DNA from 3 places in the Halomonas sp. A020 genome. Region 1 is predicted to be linked to each of the others. Evidence: predicted binding sites of a transcription regulator. Region 1 holds the regulator's gene; each other region holds the start of a gene.
What was found. The regulator sigma-54, encoded in region 1, starts transcription at its own class of promoters, with help from an activator protein. The targets are predictions, from matches to a motif close to TGGCACNNNNNTTGCTNT.
Positions count from the first base shown of each region.

Region 2: FRH_RS03690 (NCS1 family nucleobase:cation symporter-1) is a predicted target of sigma-54. The motif match lies at 3,858-3,875, and genes of this name have one in related genera.
Region 3: amt (ammonium transporter) is a predicted target of sigma-54. The motif match lies at 3,278-3,295, and genes of this name have one in related genera.

Region 1 covers NZ_AP022850.1:3,628,863-3,636,700, reverse strand. Annotated here, with positions in the region: gene rapZ (RNase adapter RapZ) at 1-543, opposite strand, end outside; gene ptsN (PTS IIA-like nitrogen regulatory protein PtsN) at 602-1,069, opposite strand; gene raiA (ribosome-associated translation inhibitor RaiA) at 1,074-1,382, opposite strand; gene FRH_RS17140 (RNA polymerase factor sigma-54) at 1,480-2,895, opposite strand; gene lptB (LPS export ABC transporter ATP-binding protein) at 3,001-3,759, opposite strand; gene lptA (lipopolysaccharide transport periplasmic protein LptA) at 3,773-4,267, opposite strand; gene lptC (LPS export ABC transporter periplasmic protein LptC) at 4,276-4,848, opposite strand; gene FRH_RS17120 (HAD hydrolase family protein) at 4,848-5,390, opposite strand; gene FRH_RS17115 (KpsF/GutQ family sugar-phosphate isomerase) at 5,433-6,419, opposite strand; gene FRH_RS17110 (ATP-binding cassette domain-containing protein) at 6,690-7,511, shown strand; gene mlaE (lipid asymmetry maintenance ABC transporter permease subunit MlaE) at 7,512-7,838, shown strand, end outside.
Region 2 covers NZ_AP022850.1:802,577-810,414, reverse strand. Annotated here, with positions in the region: gene FRH_RS03705 (NAD(P)-dependent oxidoreductase) at 1-939, opposite strand, end outside; gene hydA (dihydropyrimidinase) at 978-2,417, opposite strand; gene FRH_RS03695 (nitrilase-related carbon-nitrogen hydrolase) at 2,452-3,318, opposite strand; gene FRH_RS03690 (NCS1 family nucleobase:cation symporter-1) at 3,933-5,444, shown strand; gene FRH_RS03685 (LysR family transcriptional regulator) at 5,509-6,417, opposite strand; gene FRH_RS03680 (EAL domain-containing protein) at 6,607-7,838, shown strand, end outside.
Region 3 covers NZ_AP022850.1:3,302,023-3,309,860, forward strand. Annotated here, with positions in the region: gene FRH_RS15555 (peptide chain release factor 3) at 1-1,357, opposite strand, end outside; gene FRH_RS15560 (putative motility protein) at 1,546-1,755, opposite strand; gene FRH_RS15565 (FAD-dependent oxidoreductase) at 1,858-3,099, opposite strand; gene amt (ammonium transporter) at 3,434-6,811, shown strand; tRNA gene FRH_RS15575 (tRNA-His) at 6,904-6,978, opposite strand; tRNA gene FRH_RS15580 (tRNA-His) at 7,012-7,086, opposite strand; tRNA gene FRH_RS15585 (tRNA-Arg) at 7,148-7,224, opposite strand; tRNA gene FRH_RS15590 (tRNA-Pro) at 7,311-7,387, opposite strand; gene folD (bifunctional methylenetetrahydrofolate dehydrogenase/methenyltetrahydrofolate cyclohydrolase FolD) at 7,597-7,838, shown strand, end outside.

The DNA of each region.
Region 1 (7,838 bases):
GGCATCCAGCGGAACGCCGCGTTTGTAGCCAAAGGACTCGAAGGTGAGCGTCAGTTGATGCTGGCGCTGATGAGCTACTTGGTCGGTAATGCGGCGTCGCAGATCGTGTACGGAGAGTCGAGACGTATCGATCAATAAATCGGCGAGGTCGCGAATGTCATTCAGCGTCTCTTCTTCTTTGTTGATCGCTTCTTCCAGCGTCATGTCGCTATCACGGGTGAGGGGATGACGACGGCGGGTGGCCGAGTAACGCTCCAGCAAAATACGCGCATCGGTTGTCAGGTAGATCACCTGAAAACGAATTTCCCGGTGGCGCAATTCTTCAAGTAGCGCTGGCAGACGCTCCAGCGCAGTAGGTAAGTTGCGTGCGTCGATACTGACGGCAATCCGGGTGCGCTCACCCTGGGCGCGCAACTCGTCGATAAGCGAGCCCAACAGCATGGCAGGCAAGTTATCGATCGCGTAATAGCCAAGATCTTCCAGCGCTTGTAAGGCGATAGACTTACCGGAACCTGAACGGCCGCTAATGATCACCAGTTGCATAGCGTCTCTCTTGGCGTTTGAGCGTAAGAAGTAAAGACAAATTGAAGGAGTAGATCTGTTACGCAGCTTGTTCGCGTATCTTGGCCGTTATCAGCGTCAACAGTTCTTTTTGGCTGCCTGCTTTGCGCAGCTGTTGGCGAGTATCGGCGTCGTTCATGATCGTCGCGACTTGTCCGAGCAAAGCAAGGTGCGTGTCATCGGCTTCTTCAGGCACCAGCAAAACGAACACGAGATCGACCGGGTCCCCATCGATGGCATCGAAATCGACGGGTTCCGCCAGTTTCAAAAAGCCAGCAATGGGGGCACTGCAGTGTGGGCTTCTTGCGTGGGGAATGGCAACACCGTTGCCAATCCCCGTGCTGCCAAGACGCTCGCGCCCAATCAAACGACTGAACACTTCTTGGCTGTCAAGGCTGGGCGTGTTTTGGGCGATGAAGGTGCTGAAAAACTCCAGCACCCGCTTTTTGCTGCCCCCGGGTACGTCATAAAGCACGCGCTCCGGGGGGAGAATGGTTTCCAACGTCATTGAGTTAACGCACGCCTGCGCCTTGAGCGCGAGCTTGTGCTTTTTCCTTGTGTTTGACGAGTTGACGATCGATTTTGTCCGCAAGGGCATCGATGGCAGCATACATATCGTTATCGAGTGCCTCGGCATGAAGGTCAGCACCGGCGGCATGTAGCGTGCACGTTGCCTGCTGGCGCTCCTTTTCGACAGATAAGGTCACTTGTACCGTGGTGATATTGTCGTAGTGTCGTTCGACGCGTTCCAGCTTTTCGTTAACGTAGTCACGCAAGGCGTCAGTCAGTTCAACGTGATGACCAGTGATGTTTACTTGCATTGACGTGCTCCTTATCCATCGGGCTGTACTTCGATTGTAACCCTTTTTACGCTATTGCAAAGCCCTTGCGGTGAGTTTGTCACGACCAAGCGTTTAACTAGCGTAAACGGCGGCGCTCGCTCGAAGAGGGAATGCCCATCGACTCGCGATATTTCGCGACGGTACGTCGTGCCACGCTTATTCCGCCCTCTTCGAGAAGCGTCACCAAGCGACTATCGGAGAGCGGTTTGCCTGAGGGCTCCTCTTGAATGAGCTTTTTGATACGTGCGCGAATGGCCGTGCTCGAGTGGCTGTCGCCGCCGTCTTGGCCACTGACTTGACTGGAGAAAAAGTATTTCAACTCGAACACGCCACGCGGTGTATGAATGAACTTCTGTGTCGTCACGCGTGAGATGGTCGACTCATGCATCTCTACGGCTTCGGCGATGTCGGCCAAGATCAGTGGCTTCATGGCCTCTTCGCCGTGCTCTAGAAAGCCAATTTGGCGAGCGATGATTTCACGCCCCACGCGCAGCAAGGTGTCATTGCGGCTAGAGAGGCTTTTGATCAGCCAGCGCGCTTCTTGAAGGTGCTCTTTCAAGAACTGGTTGTCCTGGCTCTTGTCGGCGCGTTTGATCAAGCTGGCGTAGTCGGGTTGGATGCGTAGCCGTGGAAGAGCGTCCGGGTTGAGCTCTAAATGCCAGCCTTCGTTGTCATGGCGCACGACCAGATCGGGAGTGATGTAGCTATCGTCGGTCACGCCGTAGGCGCTGCCGGGTCGGGGATCGAGGCTGCGAATTAATCGAATGACGTCATCCAGCTGTTCATCGTCCAGGCTCAAACGGCGCTTGAGGAGGCGCATATCGTCTTTGCCTAGCGCCTCCAAAAACTGTCGTACCAGCCGTTTGGCTGGCATCAATAGCGGGGTGTCTTCCGGCAACGCAGCAAGTTGAAGCATCAGACATTCGCGCAGGTCGCGAGCGAACACGCCGGTCGGCTCGAACTGCTGCAAGCGCAGTAGGGTATTTTCCACTTCCCGTTGGCTCAAGCCGTCATGACCTTGTGCTTTGAGCCCTTCACGAATGTCGTTGAGCGGCTGGGTAAGATAACCATTGGCGTCCAGCGCATCGATCAGGCTCTCCGCAATTGCATATTCCCGTGAGCTGACATCGGTCATGGCCAGTTGCCACAGCAAATGGCCATGCAGGCTTTGGCCAGCGGCTTGGCGCTCGAAGTCGGGTCCTTCGCTACCACCGCTCAGACTGCCCATGTCTTGGTAGGTGTCCGACCAGTCGCTGTCGACGGAGAGTTCGTTGGGAATGCTGTCAGACCACTCGGCCTCTTGCGGCTCGCTGACTGCCTGTTCCCCAAACTCGTCCTCTTGCTCGAGCATAGGGTTGGCGTCAAGTGCTTGCTGAATTTCTTGACGGAGGTCCAGCGTAGAGAGCTGCAGCAGGGCAATGGCCTGTTGCAGCTGGGGTGTCATGGTCAGCTGTGTGCCGATACGCAATTGGAGAGAAGCTTTCATGACCATCTGAGAACCACTCGTTAATCAGAAAGCTCCACCCTAGAGCGAGTTATGGCTAGGTGCAAGTGCAATAAGCATGCCACTAAAAGAAAAGTTTGGTCAGGCCTCGGTTTAGAGCCGGAAATCAGCGCCCAGATAGACGTCGCGGACCTTTTGGTTATTGAGAATCTCCTGGGCGTTTCCACTGGCGATGATGTGGCCATCGCCAACGATGTAGGCGATATCGCAAATATCCAGGGTTTCACGCACGTTGTGGTCGGTGATCAAGACGCCGATGTGGCGTTTTTTGAGTGCGCGGATAATGGTTTTGATTTCGCCGACCGAAATAGGGTCGACCCCTGCAAAGGGTTCGTCGAGTAGAATGAACGCGGGCTCGGTGGCCAGCGACCGCGCGATCTCTACTCGACGGCGCTCGCCTCCTGAGAGGCTCATGCCTAGGTTGTCACGAATATGGGTGATATGAAAATCTTCGAGCAGTGACTCCAGGCGAGCTTCTCTGGCACTGCGATCGAGCGTTTTGCGCGTCTCGAGGATGGCCATGATGTTATCGGCTACCGAGAGCTTGCGAAAAATGGAGGCCTCTTGGGGAAGATACCCAATGCCTGCCATGGCGCGTTCGTGCATGGGCGCGTGGGTCAAATCCAGATCGTCGATACCCACATTGCCCGCATCGGATTTGACCAGTCCGACGATCATGTAAAACGAGGTGGTTTTACCGGCTCCATTGGGGCCCAACAGTCCAACGACACTGCCCTGGGCGATTTCCAGGTTGATGTCCTTGACGACACGGCGGCGTTTGTAGCTCTTCGCTAGGTGGTGGGCGTAGAGCGTTTTGACAGGTGCGGAATCTGCAGACGTTGATGCTGCCACGTGTGGGCGCTCCCTATTGTTCCGGCTGAAGGGTCATGCGAATGCGCTGGTTGTCGCTACCGTTCACGTCGGAGCGAGCTTGCACCACTTCCTGGTCGATGAAGTACTCCAGGCGGCCCCCTTGAAAGCGGTCGCCTTGCTGGGTCAGTTCGGCTTGGTCGATCAGCTCCACGCGGCGTTCGGCGACATGATAGATGATGCGCCGTGCCCAACCTTCCATGGGGGTCTCCTGGTCGTCGAGACGATTGCGCAAGTAGGCACGCTCACCCGTGGCAATGGCTTGAGAAAGTTCCCCTGCATCATTGCGCTGAATCTCGACGCGTTCGCCGCGCAATTGCATTTCGCCTTGACGAATATCCACGTTACCTGAGTAAACTGCGGTGCCCGCGCGCTGGTCGAGGTCCAGGCGGTCGGCTTCTACTTCGATGGGTGCTTGGCTTTGCGCCATGGCAGCCGTCGCCAGCGGTAGCGTTAAAGCAAAGAGGGTGCTGCGGAGAGAGGCATTCATCGCGACTCCTAGGGGGTACGAGTGGCCGGCGGATGCACGCCGCGCACGTTGTTGGTCAGGCGGACCTGGCTGTCATCCAGCCAAACGTCCATGCGGGAAGCTTCCATACGCTGAGGGGGCTGCTGCAACAGCACGGGCGTAGTGCTCCAGGCGTGGCGGGTCACGCCATCGTAGTTGAGTTGCTGTGTATCGAGCTGCCAACCCTCTTCAGGCGCGAGCAGCCGGGCAGACCCGCGCAGCGTCAAGGCCTGAGTATCGGTATTCAGGGTGCCGGTATCCGCGGTCGCCAACCACTCCCGCTGTTCGCTATCGAACAGCGTAGCACGTGGCGACACGACATCTGTCATGGCCGTTTGAGGTGTATGCACTAGCCGGGGAGTGACCAGCGACTGCTGAATCGTCCCCGATTCCCCAAATAGGGTGATTTCGGCATTCTCTAATACATGACCTGGCTCCTGAGCGCGCGCTTGCTCGTCGATATCTCGCTCTTGGGCGCTGCGCGGGTCGAGCCAAACCAAAAGCATGCCCAGGACGACGACCAGTGCCGTTACCCAAACTCGTTTTCTGAGCTTTACGCCCATCATGAGTGCCTGTGAAGATAGGTGTCGAGTACGGCATCCCAATGCCCTTGGGAGGTGAGCAGCGTATCGCAAATTTCACGCACCGCGCCGTGCCCGCCCAGCCGTTCGGTGATCCAATCGGCGTGGGTATGCATATAATCGGGTGCATTGGGGACCGTGATGCCAACGCCTGCGCGCTTGATGGGTGCCAAGTCTGGCAGGTCGTCCCCGCAGTAAGCGACTTGTTCGAGCGTAATATCCAGCCGCTGGCAGAGGGCTCGCAGGGTCGTGAGTTTGTCTTCGCAGCCTTGATGCACATGGCTGATACCTAGTGCCGCAGCGCGCTGGCTGACCATCGGCGAATCGCGGCCGGTGATGAGCGCCACATGAATGCCAACGCGTTTGAGCAGTTTCAAGCCATGCCCATCCTGAGTGTGAAACGCTTTGATCTCGATGCCGTCGGCTTGAAAGTAGAGTCGGCCGTCCGTCAAAACGCCATCTACGTCTAGCGCAAGTAGTTTTACGCGGCGGAGCCGGTCGAGTAGTGCATCGGGTAGGGCCATATAGCCTCCTTAACATCCATGGCAAAAAGCGTTATCACGCAGTTAAATCACACCGCTGGCCAGTAAGTCATGCATATGTAGCGCGCCGATGGGACGCTGTTGCTCGTCGACGACGGCCAGCGCGGTTATCCGGCTATCTTCCATAATACGTACCGCTTCGGCTGCTAGCACGTCAGGACCGATGCGTTTGCCTGGGCGCGTCATGACGTCGTCGACTCGCACATCGCGCAAGTCATGAAATTGGTCCAATGTGCGTCTCAGGTCACCGTCGGTATATACACCTGCCAAACGGCCTTCGCTATCGATGACGCAGGTGAACCCAAGCCCTTGGCGTGTGATCTCTAAAAGCGCATCGCGTAGCGGGCTACCCAATGCAACCTGAGGCAGCCGCGTGCCGTCGTGCATGAGATCGCGGACTCGCAGCAGCAGCCGCTTGCCGAGGCTTCCGCCCGGATGAGAGAGCGCAAAATCTTCCGCTGTAAAGCCACGTGCTTCAAGCAAGGCCACGGCAAGGGCGTCCCCCAGTGCTAGCGCGGCGGTGGTCGAGCTTGTCGGGGCAAGATCCAGCGGGCAGGCTTCGCGCTCGACGCCGCTGTCCAAATGGGCATCGGCGTGGCGTGCCAGGGTAGAGCCTGGACGTCCAGTCATGCTCACCAGCGGGGTGCCAAGCCTTTTAAGCAGAGGGAGTAGCGCCGTGACTTCAGCTGTTTCGCCGGAGTTAGAGAGCGCCAACACCACGTCGGTACGGGTGATCATACCGAGATCGCCGTGGCTGGCTTCACCTGGGTGTACGAAAAAGGCGGGCGTGCCGGTGCTTGCCAGTGTGGCAGCCAGTTTGCCTGCAATATGACCCGACTTGCCCATGCCGGTCACTACCACGCGGCCTTGGCAGGCGAGAATGAGCTGGCAGGCATGGTCGAATTGGTCGTCTAGCTTGGCTTGGAGGCCGCCGATGGCTGCTTGCTCGATTTGCAGCGTGCGCAGCGCACTTTCACGCAGTTGGCTGGGTGTAGAGAGTGGCTGGCCCATGGCATGTCTCGTTTTCATGATGTGAATGGGTAGCTGGTAAGAATAACATCTTGCGGCGCTATTTAGCTAAATCACGACAAGGTCGTCGATGGTATGGAGGGCTCCATTGCATGAACGATGGTGCGCTCACTATTAGCGTCGCTGCTGTTGAGAGTAGCGTTGGATCATGATGTTCGATACTATTTCGAAAACACTGTTTTTTAAACTGCCCTGTGGCTTGTCGGTTTATACTGACGCGTTCTGGCATCAACGAGGAAGGTCAAACATCACATGACGGATGTACCCTTCATACAGGTCGAAGACATCTACTTTTCCCGTGGTGAGAGCGAAATTTTTCGCGGTGTCAGCATGACCATACCTCGCGGGCAAGTGACGGCCATCATGGGGCCAAGCGGTACCGGTAAGACGACGTTGTTGAAGCTCATCGGTGGCCAGCTCACACCCGACCGTGGACGTATCCTCATCGATGGGCAGGACGTGCATCGGCTCTCACGTAAAGCGCTATTCGCGCTGCGCAAACGCATGGGCATGCTGTTTCAAAGCGGTGCCCTGTTTTCGGATTTGGACGTTTTTGAAAACGTTGCGTTTCCGCTGCGCGTTCATACGGACCTGCCGGACGCGATGATTCGCGATCTGGTGCTATTGAAGCTTCAGGCGGTAGGGCTGCGCGGCGCGAAGCACCTAACGCCCGCCGAGCTGTCCGGAGGGATGGCGCGTCGGGTGGCGTTGGCGCGTGCCGTGGCACTCGACCCTGAGCTAATACTCTACGACGAGCCATTCGTCGGCCAGGATCCTATTTCCATGGGCGTGCTGGTGCAACTGATCAAACGGCTCAATCAGGCGCTGTCACTCACCTCGGTGGTAGTGTCGCATGACATCAAAGAAACGCTGAGCATCGCGGATTACCTCTACTTGATCGCCGATGGTCAAGTCGTTGCTCACGGGACCCCCAGCACGCTGGAAACGAACCAGGATCCTCGCGTCAACCAATTCATGCACGGCAAGCCAGACGGTCCCGTGCCGTTTCACTATCCCGCAGACCCACTTCACCGGGATATCTTCGGTCACGATTCAGTCACAAAGGCAGGGTAGATGCAGGGCAAATTGACACAATATGCGTCGCGCGTGGCCCGTCTGGGGCGAAAAAGCAGCGATGTCGTCGAGGCGCTGGGGCGCGCGACGGTGTTTCTAGCGCAGTCGGCGATAGGCGTGCCGTCACGGGAAGGGTGGTCGCTTTGGATGCGCCAAATGCACTTCGTCGGAGTGCTGTCGCTGGCCATCGTCCTCGTGTCGGGGCTGTTCATTGGCATGGTGCTGGCGCTACAGGGATACACCATTTTGGTGGATTTTGGTGCCGAACAGGCGCTGGGCCAAATGGTGGCGCTCTCACTGCTGCGTGAGCTTGCCCCTGTGGTGGCT
Region 2 (7,838 bases), 1.1 Mb from region 1:
AGTGCCACGGCGATACACTAGGGTGACCTCTTTAGCCCCCAAACGCGCCATTTGCGTGGCCATATCGATGGCGGTATTGCCTGCGCCAATCACGATACAGCGCTTGGCCACGGCCAGGCTGCCCAGGTCATCGGTTTGCCGCAGGGGTTTGATGTAGTCCACGGCGGGCATCAGGCCCGGTGCATCTTCGCCGGTCAGCCCTAGCGTACGGCTGGCGCCCAGCCCTAATCCCAGGAATACGCTGTCGTACTGTTGGCGCAGGGTGTCGAGAGTGAGGTTGTCGCCCAGGCGTTGGCCGTACTGGAGGTCAATGCCGCCAATCCCCAGCAGAAACTCGACTTCCTTGCGGGCAAAATCGTCGGTCATCTTGTAGCGGGCAATGCCGTACTCGTTGAGCCCGCCAGGCTTTTGCTCGGCCTCGAAGATCGTTACCTGATGGCCCAGCATGGCCAAGCGATGGGCGCAGGAGAGCCCCGCTGGCCCCGCGCCCACCACGGCAACATGGCGGCCAGTGCTGGCGGCCCGCTTGAAGGGGTGGCTATCGAACTGCATATGGTCGGTGGCGTGGCGCTGGAGCAAACCGATCAGCACCGGCTGGCACTCGGCGTCGTGGTTACGCACGCAGCTGCGCTCGCAGAGGATTTCCGTAGGGCACACCCGGGCGCAGCTGCCACCGAGGATATTGGCTTCCAGAATGGTTTCTGCTGCGCCATTGATGTTGTTGTCACTGATCTGACGGATGAAGCTGGGAATGTCGATGTCCGACGGGCAGGCCTCGACGCAGGGGGCGTCGTAGCAGTAGAGACAGCGCTGGCTTTCGATGATGGCCTGGCGCGGCGTCAGCGGCGGATGAAGATCGCTGAAGTTGCTTGCCAGCGTTGCTGGGTCGTAGGTGCCGACCTCTTTTGCGTTGGGCAGATGATCAAGTGAATGGGTCACGGTCGTTTCTCCATGGCTCTGTTCTGAGAAAGGGCGGGTTAGCGCGTTACCGCCATGGGTGCGTTTAGCTCGGCACGTTTGGCGAGTAGTTCAAACACACCGGGGTAGGCGGGACGTTCTAAATAGCGCCCCGCACCGCGCTCGGCGTACAGCTCCCCGTCGCGCCATGTCCACTTGCCCTGGCTGATGGTATGGCGGGCAATGCCGCGTACCGTCTTGCCCTCGAAGATATTGAAATCGACGTTCTGATGATGGGTCTTGGCTGAAATCGTGCGGGTGCCGTTGGGGTCCCAGACCACGAGGTCGGCATCGGCACCCACCTGGATCGCCCCTTTGCGCGGGTAGAGGTTGAAGATCTTGGCGGTGTTGGTGGAGGTGACCGCTACGAACTCCTGGGGCGAAAGCTTGCCGCTATTCACCCCTTCGTCCCAGATAACCGCTAGGCGGTCTTCCACACCAGCGGTGCCGTTGGGGATCTTGGTGAAGTCATCTTTACCAGCGGCCTTCTGCTCTTCGCAGAAACAGCAGTGGTCGGTGGCGGTGGTTTGCAGGTTGCCAGATTGCAGGCCGTGCCAGAGCGCTTCTTGGTGGCCCTTGGGCCGGAATGGCGGGCTCATCACATGGGCGGCGGCAGTGGCCCAGTCCGGGTGCTGGTAAACGCTGTCATCGATCACCAGATGGCCCGCCAGGCACTCGCCAAACACCGGGTGGCCCTGCTGGCGGGCGTAGGCGATTTCATCCACCGCGTCTTTGGTGGAGACATGCACCAGGTAGACCGGTGCGCCCAGGGTGGAGGCAATACGAATGGCACGGCTGGCGGCTTCGCCTTCCACCTGCGGTGGGCGAGAAAGCGGGTGGGCTTCCGGGCCGGTGATGCCTTGGGCCAGCAGTTTCTGCTGCATGTGGTAGACCAGCTCGCCGTTTTCAGCATGTACGGTGGGCACCGCTCCCAGCTCCAGGCAGCGGGAAAAGCTCTCCACCAGAATGTCATCGGTGGCCATGATCGCGCCCTTGTAGGCCATGAAGTGCTTGAAGCTGTTGACCCCGTGCTCGCGTACCAGGGTGCCCATCTCCTCTTTGACGCTCTCATCCCACCAGGTGATCGCCACGTGAAAGGCGAAGTCAGTGGCGGCTTTCTCCGCCCAGCCCTGCCAGGTTTCGAAGGCTTCCAGCAGCGACTGGCCGGGGCTGGGAATCACGAAGTCGATGATCGTGGTGGTGCCGCCCGCCATGGCGGCGGCGGTGCCGGTGTAGAAGTCTTCGCTGGCCACCGCGCCCATGAAGGGCATCTGCATGTGGGTATGGGGGTCGATGCCGCCCGGCATCACCAATTGGTGGCTGGCATCGACGATCTCGCAGCCTTCCGGCACCTCCAGGTCGGTGCCAACGGCGTGGATTTTGCCGTCGACACACAGCACATCGGCGCGGTAAGTGTCAGCGTGGGTGACCACCGTGCCGCCCTTGATCAATAAGCTCATGGTTCGCTCCTGTCGTTGTGTTTAGCCAGCAGAATCATTCACCGTCGGTGAGGCGGGTGTAGGTCTCGGGGCGGCGGTCGCGGAAGAACTGCCAGTTGTTGCGCACCTCGCGCACCATATCCAGGTCGATCTCATGCACCAGCAGCTCGTCTTCTGTGGCGCTGGCCTGGGCCTCGATCTTGCCGCGTGGGTTGACGATGTAGCTGGAGCCGTAGAAGTCGCCGATATTCCAGGGCGCCTCGGTGCCAACCCGGTTGATGGCGGCGATGAAGCAGCCGTTGGCGGCGGCGGAGGCGGGTTGCTCCAGCTCCCATAGGTATTGGGAAAGACCGGCCACCGTGGCAGAAGGGTTGAAAATCACTTCGGCGCCGTTGAGCGCCAGTGCCCGCCAGCCTTCCGGGAAGTGGCGGTCGTAGCAGATGTACACGCCGATCTTGCCGTAGGCAGTATCGAAAACCGGCCAGTTGGATTGCCCCGGCTTGAAGAAAAACTTCTCCCAAAAGCCAGCCACCTGGGGAATGTGTGTCTTGTGGTATTTGCCCAGGTAGCTACCGTCAGCGTCGAATACCGCCGCCGTGTTGTAGTAAACGCCGGTCTCGGTCTCTTCATAGATAGGGACGATGATTACCATGCGGTGCTCGGCCGCGAGCTTCTGCATCATCTGGCAGGTGGGGCCTTCCGGAACCCGCTCGGCGGCGGCGTACCACTTGCTGTCCTGGCTGGGGCAAAAATAGGGCTGATTGAACACTTCCTGGAAGCACAGCACCTGCACGCCTTGCTCGGCGGCTTGCTGAATCATGGGCAGGTGCGCTTCGTTCATCGCGTCACGAATGGCGCCGGGTTCTTGATCAGTGCTGGTATTCAGGGCCATCTGAATCAGGCCAATCTTCATTTTCTGCATGGACTACCCCTCTTTTGTCATAACGCGCCGACCATCCGAATGGATGGGAGGTCAGCTATGGGTGGCTTTTCTGCCGGTATCGATGAGTGGCGGAAAAGATCGCTAGGCGTGTCATGACATCGACTCATGGTCGACACTTATAATTGTTAGCAAAGCTGTCATGATAGACAGTTTTTTGAACATAGCGCTGATTGAAGACGTTTTGCAAGAAGTTTTTATAAAAAGCCTGGTTGTCTTTCAAGTGACTGTTTTTTCTGTTTTTTAAATTTTAAGTTGGCCGTTTTTATCAATTTGGTGAGATGCTGCACTATTATGGCGTTTCTTTTTTATGATTTTAAATCAATAGTTTGTGTTTTGTTTTTTTATTTTCATATTGATTCTTTGCATTCTTATGGTGCGTTTTATGAATATGTCGCTACCCTGTTTAGTAAGTTTTAATACCCGTTGCTATAACAACAATGATGTAGAGAGTTTCTTTTTTATATATGTCTTTTTAGTCAGCTTTGTGTTCAATGAGTTAGCGGTGAGTGTGTGGTTTTGGGCACGCTTATTGCTGGGTAACCTGTTGAACTTTTGAAGATAAAAAAAGCAATGGCGAGGCTAAGGAGACAACGATGACGGCAGCGAAATCTCGAATGATCGATCAGCAGGGGTTGGTCGAACTGGCAGTGGAAGACGATGTACGTGAAAGCGCCCGCTTCAACGAGGATATTGCGCCCACCGAAGCAAAAGAGCGTACCTGGAGCAAATGGAACATTGCGGCGCTGTGGGTCGGTATGTCGATCTGCGTACCCACCTACACTCTGGGCGGCGTGCTCACGGCCTACTTTGGGCTGAGCGTTGGCGAGGCGCTGTTGGCCATTCTGCTGGCCAACGTGATCGTGCTGATTCCGCTGACGCTGAACGCTTTTCCCGGCACCAAATTCGGCATTCCCTTTCCGGTGGTGCTGCGCTCTTCGTTTGGTATCCTGGGCTCCAACGTGCCCTGCCTGGTGAGGGCGCTGGTGGGCTGCGGCTGGTTTGGCATTCAAACCATGTTTGGCGGGCTGGCCATTCACCTGCTGCTGTCGGCGCTGTTTCCCGCCTGGGCGGCGCTGGGAGGTGTCGGCGAGGTGATTGGCTTCTTCGTGTTTGGCGCCATGAACCTGTACGTGGTGATTCGCGGGGCCGAGTCGATCAAGTGGCTGGAAACCCTGGCAGCGCCGCTGCTGCTGGCCGTAGGGATCGGGTTGATGATGTGGGCGTGGCCGCACATGTCGATGACCGAGCTGCTGGCCCAGCCGCCGTCGCGCCCGGAAGGGGCTTCGGTGTATGGTTACTTCTTTGCTGGCCTGACGGCCATGGTGGGCTTCTGGGCAACGCTGTCACTGAACATTCCTGATTTCAGTCGCTTCGCCAAGAGCCAGAAGGACCAGATCGTCGGGCAGATCCTGGGCTTGCCGTTGACCATGTTCTTCTTTGCTGCCCTTGGTGTGGTGCTTACCGCAGCGTCTGAGTCGCTGGTAGGACAGACCATTGCTGATCCAGTCAATTTGATTGGGATGATTGACAGTCCTGCTTGGGTGGTGCTGGCGATGGTATTGATCATTATCGCGACACTCTCCACGAATACTGCCGCTAACATTGTTTCCCCTACCAATGATTTCCAAAATATTGCGCCTAAATTTATCAATCAAACGCGAGGAGTGCTGCTGACAGGGGCTGTAGGGGTGTTGCTGATGGGTTACGACCTGCTGCAAAAGGCGGGGGTGGTGAGCCAGGGCGTTTCTCTGGAGCAGATGTACTCCAACTGGCTGCTGGGCTACTCCAGCCTGTTAGGGCCCATCGCTGGCATCATGGCGGTGGATTACTTCCTGATTAAAAAGCAGCGTTTGGATGTGCCGAGCCTGTATATGGACCACCATGCTTATCCCGCCGTCAATATCGCCGGTTTTATCGCCTTTGGTGTTCCGGTGGCGTTAACGCTGCTCTCGCTGCTGACCGGTACCATGAACTGGTTCTATGACTACGGCTGGTTTACGGGCTCCGCGCTGGGGGCAGTCGTCTATTACCTCGCCAGCCAAGCACTGGCAAAGTCGCCTCAGGTGGGGCCTGTACCTCTCGCGGCGAGTGAGGTCGTAAAATAAGTCGTTATCCGGTTTGATGACTGAACCACGCTATGACGCCCGGCACTTTGCCGGGCGTTATGCTTTATGATTCGCGTTGTTCGACAAACCCCAAAAACGCATCGACCACACGGTTGGGTCGTCGGTCGTGGCGCGTGACCAGCACGAAGGGAATGCGATAGTGCCGAGTGGTCGGATGCAGGGCGCGCATTTTGCCTGTGGCGACCCACTGTGCGGCGACATGCTCGGGTAGAAAGCCGATGAATCGGCCGGTGAGGATCAGGAACGCCGCGCCCTCCCGGTCGGAAGCGGAGGCTTGTAGGTTGAGCGCTTCGTGGGCCTGACGTGCCATGTCGGGAAGCGGATAGCGGGGTCGAATGGCCGGGTATCGAGCGAGCTGGGCGGCGCTCTCGGCGTCGTCGGGTACGCTGAACAGCGGGTGGCCAGCGGAGCAGTATAGGTAAGAGGGCTCGTCGTAGAGCAAGCGTGTTTCCAGGCTGGTGGGCAGGTTCACGGCGGGCACGACGCCCACGTGTAGATGGCCGTCCATCACGCCGCGAATCACCGCATCTGAGGGCTCCATATGAATGTGTACCGTGACCTCATGGTGGGGGGCGGTCAGTGCGGCTAGCGCATGGGTGACATTCATGGCGGGGAGGGTGACGAGATTGTCGGTAATGCCGATGTTCAGCTCGCCTTTGATGGTATGGTGTAGCGCATTCACATCGCTTTTGAACGTTTCCAGCGCCGTAAGCAGTGTGAGTCCCGCCTGGTAAATCTCCTTACCCTCTTCTGTCAGGCTAAAGCCTCCACGCCCCCGTTGACATAGCGAAAAGCCCAGCCTGCTTTCAAGGTCGCTCATGTGCTGACTAATCGCCGAGCGGCTAATGCCCAGCGTGGTCTCGGCTGCAGTGAAGCCTCCGCACTCCACCACCGTTTTAAAAATACGCACTAGACGTATGTCGTAGTCGCTCATTTGGCCTAGCGATGCCATAACTGCCTCTTCTTGATAAAAAGGGCGCTTATTGAAGAATTAAGCTGGCTAAAAACTGATATACATCAAAAAAACAACGCGCCACTATGGGGTGATGTCATCTTGGCCTGGCGTTGGTGTATCTTCCACTGTTCTTTTTTACACTGTATCAGGTGCGCCTGCGGGATACCTGAATAAGGTCGATGTGCCATGTTTCCTTCTCGCAGTGATGCAACGAGCCGCGATGTGCCCGTATTGCCACGTTATCGACGTTTGCAGCGACGCGCGATCGGCTTTTTCTTTTTGGCGCTGTGTGTGGTGGTGTCGCTGTTTGGTTGGCTATTGACTGGCCAGTACCAGCAGGAGATTCGTGCGGCAGAAGCCCGGGCCTCTGCCCGCTCTAACGTCATGACCGAGTGGGCGAAAGGCGTCTTTGGGCAGAGCGGGCAAGCACTTTTCACCTTGGCTCAGCACGTTGAGACCCGCGGGTTCGATAGCGTTGACGGTATGGCTGACATACAGGGGGCCGTAGAAGCCTTGACCCGGTATATGCCGCTGATCAATGAGATCGGTATTCTCAACGACCAAGGACGCGTATGGATCAGTAGTCGTGATAATCGCCATGCGGGCATCGATATTAGTCACACTGATTTTTTTCGCTCATTTCAGCAAGGGGGCCAGCGCGAGCTCGTGACGCCGCTTTACTGGTCGGACGAGGATCGTCAGTTTTATCTCTATCACGCTCGGCGAATCAGCGGCGAAAACGATCGTTTCGATGGCGTCGTGGTCGCGCGTTTGGTGCCCCAAACCCTGATGGACGCTCTTCAACAAATGCGCGTTTATGATGGCGAAAGCATGAGCTTGGTCGACGGTAGCTTGAAGCTCATCGCTCGTCATCCCGTGCCTGATCCACCTGCCTTGGTGGGCATGCAGATCGACGATCCGGCGACACGGCAGTGGCTGACCACCCAGCAAGCCTCTCAAACGTTTACGGCTCGCTCGCCGCTGGACGGGCGCGAGCGCCTGTTCCATATGCAGCGTGTCGGCAATTACCCCGTACTGGTAGTGGTCGGGGTCGATGTGCAGCGCCAGCTTGCCGGTTGGCGTCAACGCGGCCTGGTTCTCACGCTGGCAATGGGAGGGATGTTGCTACTGGGGGCCTGGGGCGTGCGGCACTATTTGAATCGACTGTCGCTCTCGTATCGGCTGCAATCCCGGGAGGCGCGCTTGGACGCGCTGATCAACTCGTTGCAAGATTTGATTTTCGTCTTCGATGGTCAAGGGCGGTTTCGCTTCGTTCACGCCATCGAGAAGGACAAACTTCTGCTGGAAAGCCAGCAAGCGCTAGGGCGACATTATGATGAAGTACTGCCTGCCACGCTGGCCAAGACCTTTGATAAGGTGTTCCACCAAGTCCAGCGCTCCGGACAGGTGGCGACGTT
Region 3 (7,838 bases), 330 kb from region 1:
AACGGTGGGCGACCACATCGAACTGAAGCGTACCCACGGCCCCCAGAATCAGGTCGTTGTTGTCCATCGGCATGAATACCTGCGTAGCGCCCTCTTCAGAGAGCTGCTGCAGGCCTTTTTGCAGCGCTTTCATCTTGAGAGGATCCTTTAGGCGAACCCGCTTGAAAAGCTCAGGAGCGAAATGAGGGATCCCCGTAAAGCGCATATCTTCACCGACGGTGAACGTATCGCCAATCTGAATCGTGCCGTGGTTATGTAAGCCGATGATATCGCCAGGCCACGCCTCCTCTACTTGAGAGCGGTCCGAGGCCATGAACGTCAGGGCATCGGCGATCTTGACGTCTTTACCAATGCGCACATGGCGCATTTTCATGTTCTTTTCATACTTACCCGAACAGACGCGCAGAAACGCAATGCGGTCACGATGATTCGGATCCATATTGGCTTGAATTTTGAAGACGAAACCAGTGAATCGCTCGTCTTTCGCGGTCACTTCGCGGGTATCGGTCTCGCGAGGTTGTGGTGATGGCGCATGCTCAACGAAGCCATCCAACATTTCACGCACGCCAAAGTTACCCATGGCGGTACCAAAATAGACCGGCGTCAGTTCACCACGACGATAGGCTTCTAAGTCGAATTCGTGAGACGCGCCGCGCACCAAATCGACCTCCATGCGAAGCTCTTCGGCTTGCTCCTCGCCCAGGATCGCGTCTACCTCAGGGTTATCCAATCCCTCAATTCGCTTATCCTCAGGAATACGGTTGCCTTGCCCTTGCGTGTAAAGATGGATGACATCATTGTAGAGGTGATACACCCCTTTGAAATGGCGCCCCATCCCGATCGGCCACGTCATCGGCGCACACTGGATATTGAGGACCGTTTCGACCTCATCCATGACTTCGATGGGATCGCGTATATCGCGATCCATTTTATTGATGAACGTCAGAATGGGCGTCGTGCGCAAACGGCATACTTCCATCAACTTGATCGTGCGATCTTCGACGCCTTTCGCGCCGTCGATGACCATCAGCGCAGAATCCACCGCCGTCAGGGTACGATAGGTATCTTCGGAGAAATCCTCGTGACCCGGCGTATCCAGCAGATTGACGATACGGCCGCCGTAAGGAAACTGCATCACGGAGGTGGTGACCGAAATACCGCGCTCCTGCTCCATCTTCATCCAGTCGGACGTTGCGTGGCGATCATTACGTTTACTTTTCACCGACCCCGCCAGCTGAATGGCATTCCCGAACAGCAGCATCTTTTCTGTGATCGTGGTTTTACCGGCGTCAGGGTGCGAAATAATCGCAAAAGTACGGCGCAGCTCGGCTTCGCGCGCTATTTGGGCGTCAGACATGGAGTTCTCTAAGAAGGTGCAACGTGATGACTTAAAACTTGGCGCCAAATCCTCGACGCAATAAGCCTATGGTAACGCAAGTCGCCTGCAACGGCATACCACCACGTGAGTAACGTCCAGTGCACAAAAAAACGCCGACAGTGTCGGCGTTTGGGTCTATTGAGGCAAGCACTCAACAAGAGCAAGCGTTAGGCGTAGGTATTCACCTGGGTGCCCACGCTACCCTCTTGAGCAAGGTTCGGCTGAGCACCGGTGTCAGCAGATGCCAACACTTCAGTGATTTGCTCAGCTTGAACGTCCAGAGCCTCGCGGAACATTTGCATTTGCGCTTGCTCAGCGGTTTGCGCCTGATTCATGTACAGCGCGGTGCTGACGGCATTGCTTGCAGCTACATCCATACTACACCTCACTCCTATAGATGACATCCATAGCCTAGCAAACCCAAACCGACGGAGCCATGTTTCTCCCTCGTGATTATGTAAAGATGTGCGACAAGGCGTTTAAAAACGATCCGCACGGAAGGGACTCATATCGATGGCCGTTGGTTTATTTTCCATCATATCCGCTAGTAATTGGCCAGTCGCAGGTCCCAGAGTAAACCCTTGGTGGCCATGGCCAAACGCAAGCCAAAGGCCGGGATGGCGCGGTGCTGGGCCAATAACGGGTTTCATGTCCGGCAGGCATGGACGAGCCCCTTTCCATGCCGCACTGTCCTTGCGTTCCCCAAGTGGAAAGATCGAGCGCGCGACTTTCTCAGCAGCGCCCAATTGCTCTTCATCGGCTGGGGATTCAAGACGGTCCAGCTCCGCGCCAGTGGTCAAGCGCACTCCCGCATTCATAGGTGCCAGCAAATAACCAACTTCGGCATCCATCAACCAGTAATTCAGCTTCGCTTCTGGCTGAGTCGCATAGTGCATGTGATAGCCGCGCTTTACGAACGTTGGGAAATGGTAGCCCAGCGGCTTCATCCACTGGCCCGCCCACGGCCCCAAGGCCATGACGACTTGATCTACCTCTAACGACGCTGCGTTGGTCGTTACGGTCCAGCGCTCACCGTGCTGGGTGACGCCGGTAATATCGGCCTGTAACAACTCCCCACCCATGGCCTCGAATGACGTCGCATACGCCGCCACCAGGCCACCGGGGTCAGCAACGGTCCAGGGATCGAGCCAGTGAATGGCACCAATAATGTCATCACCAAGCTGCGGTTCTTTAACGCTTAACGCAGCGCGGTTGAGCACAGCAAATTCGACGCCATAGAGTTCGCGGGCCTCTTTAGCTTCTTGAATGCGTTTATCGAGCTTCGCTTGAGTGCGATATATCTCCAACCAGCCCTCCTTACGCACCAAATGATCGGCCTTTGCCGCTTCGATCATCGGGCCATGGGCGTCTAGGCAAAGCTGAATCAGTGAGGCGTACTCGGGCACGATTTTTTTATAAAGCCGAGATGAGGAGTGGTGCCAGTAGCTCAGCAGCGGTGAAGCGGCATTGACCATTCCGGCAGGCCGGTAACGGATATCGACACGACGATTAGGCAACACGCTAAGGATGGTCTTCATATCGCGAGGAAACGGATAGGGCCGAACCGCCTCTCGCTGAATGATGCCCGCGTTACCAAACGAGGTTTCTCGGCCAGGTTGGCGACGATCGACCAGCGTGACTTGATGGCCACGTTTCTGCAGCTGCCAAGCAATACTGACCCCTACCATGCCTGCCCCCAACACCACCGTTTGACGCGCCATTTTGATGCACTCCTTTCTATCTGGATATTGTTCAGACTCATACTGTGAGCAGCATGGTTAACATACTGAAAAATATCACCAATCAAACCGCATTTGCACAGTCATAAAAACTGTTTTATCTATCATTTTTAGTCATTTATCACGCTTAAAGCGCAATAAAGGATGACTTAACTATCCGCGGCACAACAATTGCTTCATTACCATTAACACTACCTGAGCCACTCCATCGTTATGGACACTTTTAGGCTGGACGCTGCGTCCATGAGAAGCAACTCGACATTCTTTGCACCCCCTTCATGTCTGCGATGCACCAAAACAGTACAAGGAAAACACCATGGCCGATAGCTTCGACTCCACCTTGATCGACACGCTTTGGGTGCTATGGGCGGCAGCGCTCGTCTTCGTCATGCAAGCAGGTTTTCTCTGTTTGGAAGCGGGCACTACGCGCACGAAAAACGCCATCAACGTAGCAATGAAGAACTTGGCGGATTTTGCTATTGCCGTTAGCGTTTTCTGGCTAGCCGGTTTCGGCATGATGTTTGGCGTTTCGCAAATGGGATGGCTAGGCAGCTCCCTGTTTGGCTGGCAATTGGAACCTACCAACGCATGGCTCATGACGGTCTTCATCTTTCAGGCCATGTTTTGCGCCACGGCCGCTACCATCGTTGCAGGCGCCGTTGCCGAGCGCATGCTTTTCCTTGGCTATTTATGGACCGCCTTTTGGATTGCCCTATTGATTTACCCGGTGTTCGGCCACTGGGCCTGGGGCGGCTTACTGGGAGGCATGCCTGGCTGGTTGGCCACACTTGGCTTCATCGACTTTGCCGGGGCGACCGTGGTGCACAGTGTTGGCGGCTGGGTAGCCCTCGCAGCCGTAATCGTCATTGGTCCGCGCCAAGGGCGCTTTCAGATCGATCATCCCCCCACCGCGTTTCCAGCGGGGAACTTGCCGCTGGCAATGCTGGGGGCGCTCTTCATGATACTGGGTTGGTTTGGATTTAACGGTGGTAGCACACTCGCGCTGAATAGCTCCGTGCCTGGGATTATCGCCAACACCATGCTGGGTGCCGTAGGCGGCATTTTATCGGCCCTGCTGGTGGGCTGGCGGGTGCGCCGCTACGCCGATGTCATGTATGCCATCAACGGGGCCATCGCTGGTCTGGTGGCCGTCACGGCAGGTGCTCATGCGCTGTCACTCCATGCCGCCTTTTTACTGGGTAGCGTAAGCGGCGTGCTGATGGTACTGGCCAGCGAATGGCTGCTGAAAAAGCGTATCGATGATGCAGTAGGCGCCATCCCAGCTCATTTGGTTAGCGGTGTGTGGGGCACCCTCGCCCTTCCTTGGTTCGCGGACATGAGCAGACTTGGCAACGATGTTAGCCGCATGGAGCAATTTGGGACTCAACTACTCGGCGTGTTGACCTGCGGCCTTTGGAGTTTTGGCATGGCCTGGATGCTGTTTCGCATCACACGTCGCTTTCTTCCTCTGCGGGTCTCTGAGGACGCGGAAAAAATGGGGCTCAACCTCGCCGAGCATGGCGCCAAGAACGAACTCCACCAACTCCTCGAGCATATGCGCCAACATGAAAGGCAGGGCGATATGCGCCAGCGGATCGAAGCGGACCCGTTCACCGAAGTAGGCGAAATCGCCGCTAGTTACAACCGTGTATCAGCGGCGCTGGAACGCGCAGTGGGACATACGCAGGTCATGCTGCGCAACCTGCGCGATGGTGTCATTACTTGGCAAGCCGATGGAACACTGACGGGACTGAATCCCGGCGCAGAAGCACTGTTCGACGTGGACGCCGAACAGCTGGTTGGTCGTCCGGTGACCACGCTGCTTCCCCATACCCCCCTCGCCCCTGGCGCTAAGCATGAAATCAAGCTTCGACTGGAGGACCAGCAAGTGCGTTACTTGGAACTCCAAATAAGTGAAGGTGCTATCGGCTCGGCTTCAGAGTGTTCTGGCATGGTGCGCGACATCACCGAGCGCAAGCAGCTTCAGGAGCAGTTGAATAGAGAGCGAGACTTGGCCCGTACCACGCTAGCGTCCATTGGCGACGGCGTGATCACCTGTGATGCCAGCGGTAACATTACCTTTATCAATGGTGAGGCCGAACGGCTAACAGGGTGGACGCTCGCCGAAGCGACGAACAAACCGATTCACACCGTTTATCAGCTTCGCGACGAGCTGAGCGACGAGCCCATCAGCAATCCCGCGCGACAGGTATTGACCCAACATCGTGCGGTGCATTTCAGCGAGCATTGCCAGCTACTGCACCATAGCGGCAAACGCGTGCCCATTCAGCACAGCGCTGCCCCGATTCGTTCGAGGGGCGGCCTGACTCTTGGTGCCGTGGTGGTGTTTCAAGACGTTAGTTTGACCCGACAGCTTTCGGAACAGCTCAGCTACCAGGCGACCCATGACAATCTGACAGGGCTCCTCAATCGGCGAGCCTTCGAGACGCTGATGACCAAACTGCTCACCCAGGAGGAGAAGCACCACCACGTGCTCTGCTATCTCGATCTGGATCAATTCAAGATCGTCAACGATACCTGCGGACACCTGGCGGGGGATGAGCTTTTGCGACAGATAGCGTTAAAACTGAAAGCACACGTTCGGGATAGCGATACGGTTGCTCGTCTAGGCGGGGACGAATTTGCGCTCGTCTTGACTCACTGCCCGATGAAGAAGGCCAATATCATCTGTGAAGCGATTCGTCGCGATATCGAACATTTTCGCTTTGCATGGCAAGGCCACACCTTTGGCATTGGCGTTAGCATCGGCTTGGTCGCGATGACGCCCGAGCACGCCATGCGTCTGTCGGACATACTCCACGCCGCCGATGCTGCGTGCTATACCGCCAAGGAAGCGGGTCGAAATCGTCTTCATTGCTACCAACCGGACGATCATCTGCTACTAGAGCGTCATGGAGAGTTGCAGTGGGTTCAGCGGCTGCAAAATGCCTTGGATAACGATACATTTCGCTTGTTCGCACAGCCTATTACCGCGGTTAACGGTCATCACTCAGGCTATCGAGAGATCTTGCTGCGCTTGGAGGAGAACGGCACACTGATCGCTCCTGGCAGCTTTCTACCTGCCGCTGAACGCTATCACTTCATGCCCCGCATCGATCGCTGGGTGGTGCGCAATACGCTCGCCTGGCTGAGTGACCGCCATCGCTGCGCTGAGGGAGATACCATTGGCCAGTGGGGGATCAATTTATCGGGGGACTCCCTATCAGACAGCGATTTTTGTCAGGAGCTGATACAGCACGTGCGTGGTGCCAGTCTGCCTGACGGCACCCTATGTTTCGAAATTACCGAAAGCGCTGCGATTGCACAGCTCTCCAAGGTGAGCGAACTGATTCAGTCGCTCAAATCTCTAGGCTGCCGATTTGCCCTCGATGACTTCGGCACCGGTCTCTCTTCTTTTAGCTACTTGAAGCAACTCTCCGTCGACTACCTCAAAATCGATGGCAGCTTCATCCGCAATATTCATACCGATCCTATCGATCGCGCGATGGTAGAAGCCATTCATGCGGTTGGGAAAGCTCTGCACATCGACACGGTAGCCGAATACGTCGAACATCAATCGACATTGGACACGCTGCGTTCACTGGGAATCGATTACGCGCAGGGGTATTTACTGGGTCAACCGGAGCCCATCACCGTGACAGCGGAGGGACGGATAAAAGTCATGCCGAGATAAACAAAACGGCCGAACAAATAAGAAGAAGCACAAAAAGGAAGGAGAAGAAAAGAGGGAAAATATGAGAGGCAAGAAAACAGCGATCAGGTTAATGGGGTGGATGATGGGGATCGAACCCACGACCACCGGAGCCACAATCCGGGGCTCTACCACTGAGCTACATCCACCACAACCTGTAAAACAATACGCTTGTTCGTCAATGGGGTGGATGATGGGGATCGAACCCACGACCACCGGAGCCACAATCCGGGGCTCTACCACTGAGCTACATCCACCACTGACGAAAGCGCGCTTGATAACATCCGACTGGAAAACAAACACGGATACGTATTTGATTGGCACGCCCAGCAGGACTCGAACCCGCAACCTACGGCTTAGAAGGCCGTTGCTCTATCCGGTTGAGCTATGGGCGCACATGATGTATCCAAAGAATACGGATGAGCACTTGACCACAACCAAAATTTGGAGAAGCAGATTAACACCTTCCGTTTTAGGCAAGTGGTCGGGATGGAGGGATTCGAACCCCCGACATCCTGCTCCCAAAGCAGGCGCGCTACCAGACTGCGCTACATCCCGATTGCTTGCTTTAGACGCTGCTGCGTGTCCCGTCTCAAGCGAGGCATATATTACTATTTCTGATTTTAAAGTCAACACTTAAAGTGATTGATTCGCTGGGCGCTTTGCCTTGATGTCCTACCATGCGAAAATCGCCTTCTCTTTAAAACGCGCCTTGTCGTCGGCGCTTGTCATTGCTTCGCTTTTAAACCGCATAGGGATCTCATTACATGACCGCCCAACTCATCGATGGTAAAGCCATCGCCGCTAATGTCCGTCAACGCGTGGCCGATCTCATCGCGGCGCGCCAGCAAGCGGGCGCTCGCGCTCCCGGACTAGCCGTTGTCGTGGTCGGCGAGGACCCCGCCTCTCATGTTTACGTCAACAACAAGCACCGTGCCTGCGAACAGGCAGGCATCCTCTCTTTTCAACATGCGCTACCTGCCGACACCTCGCAAGAAGCGCTCGAGAC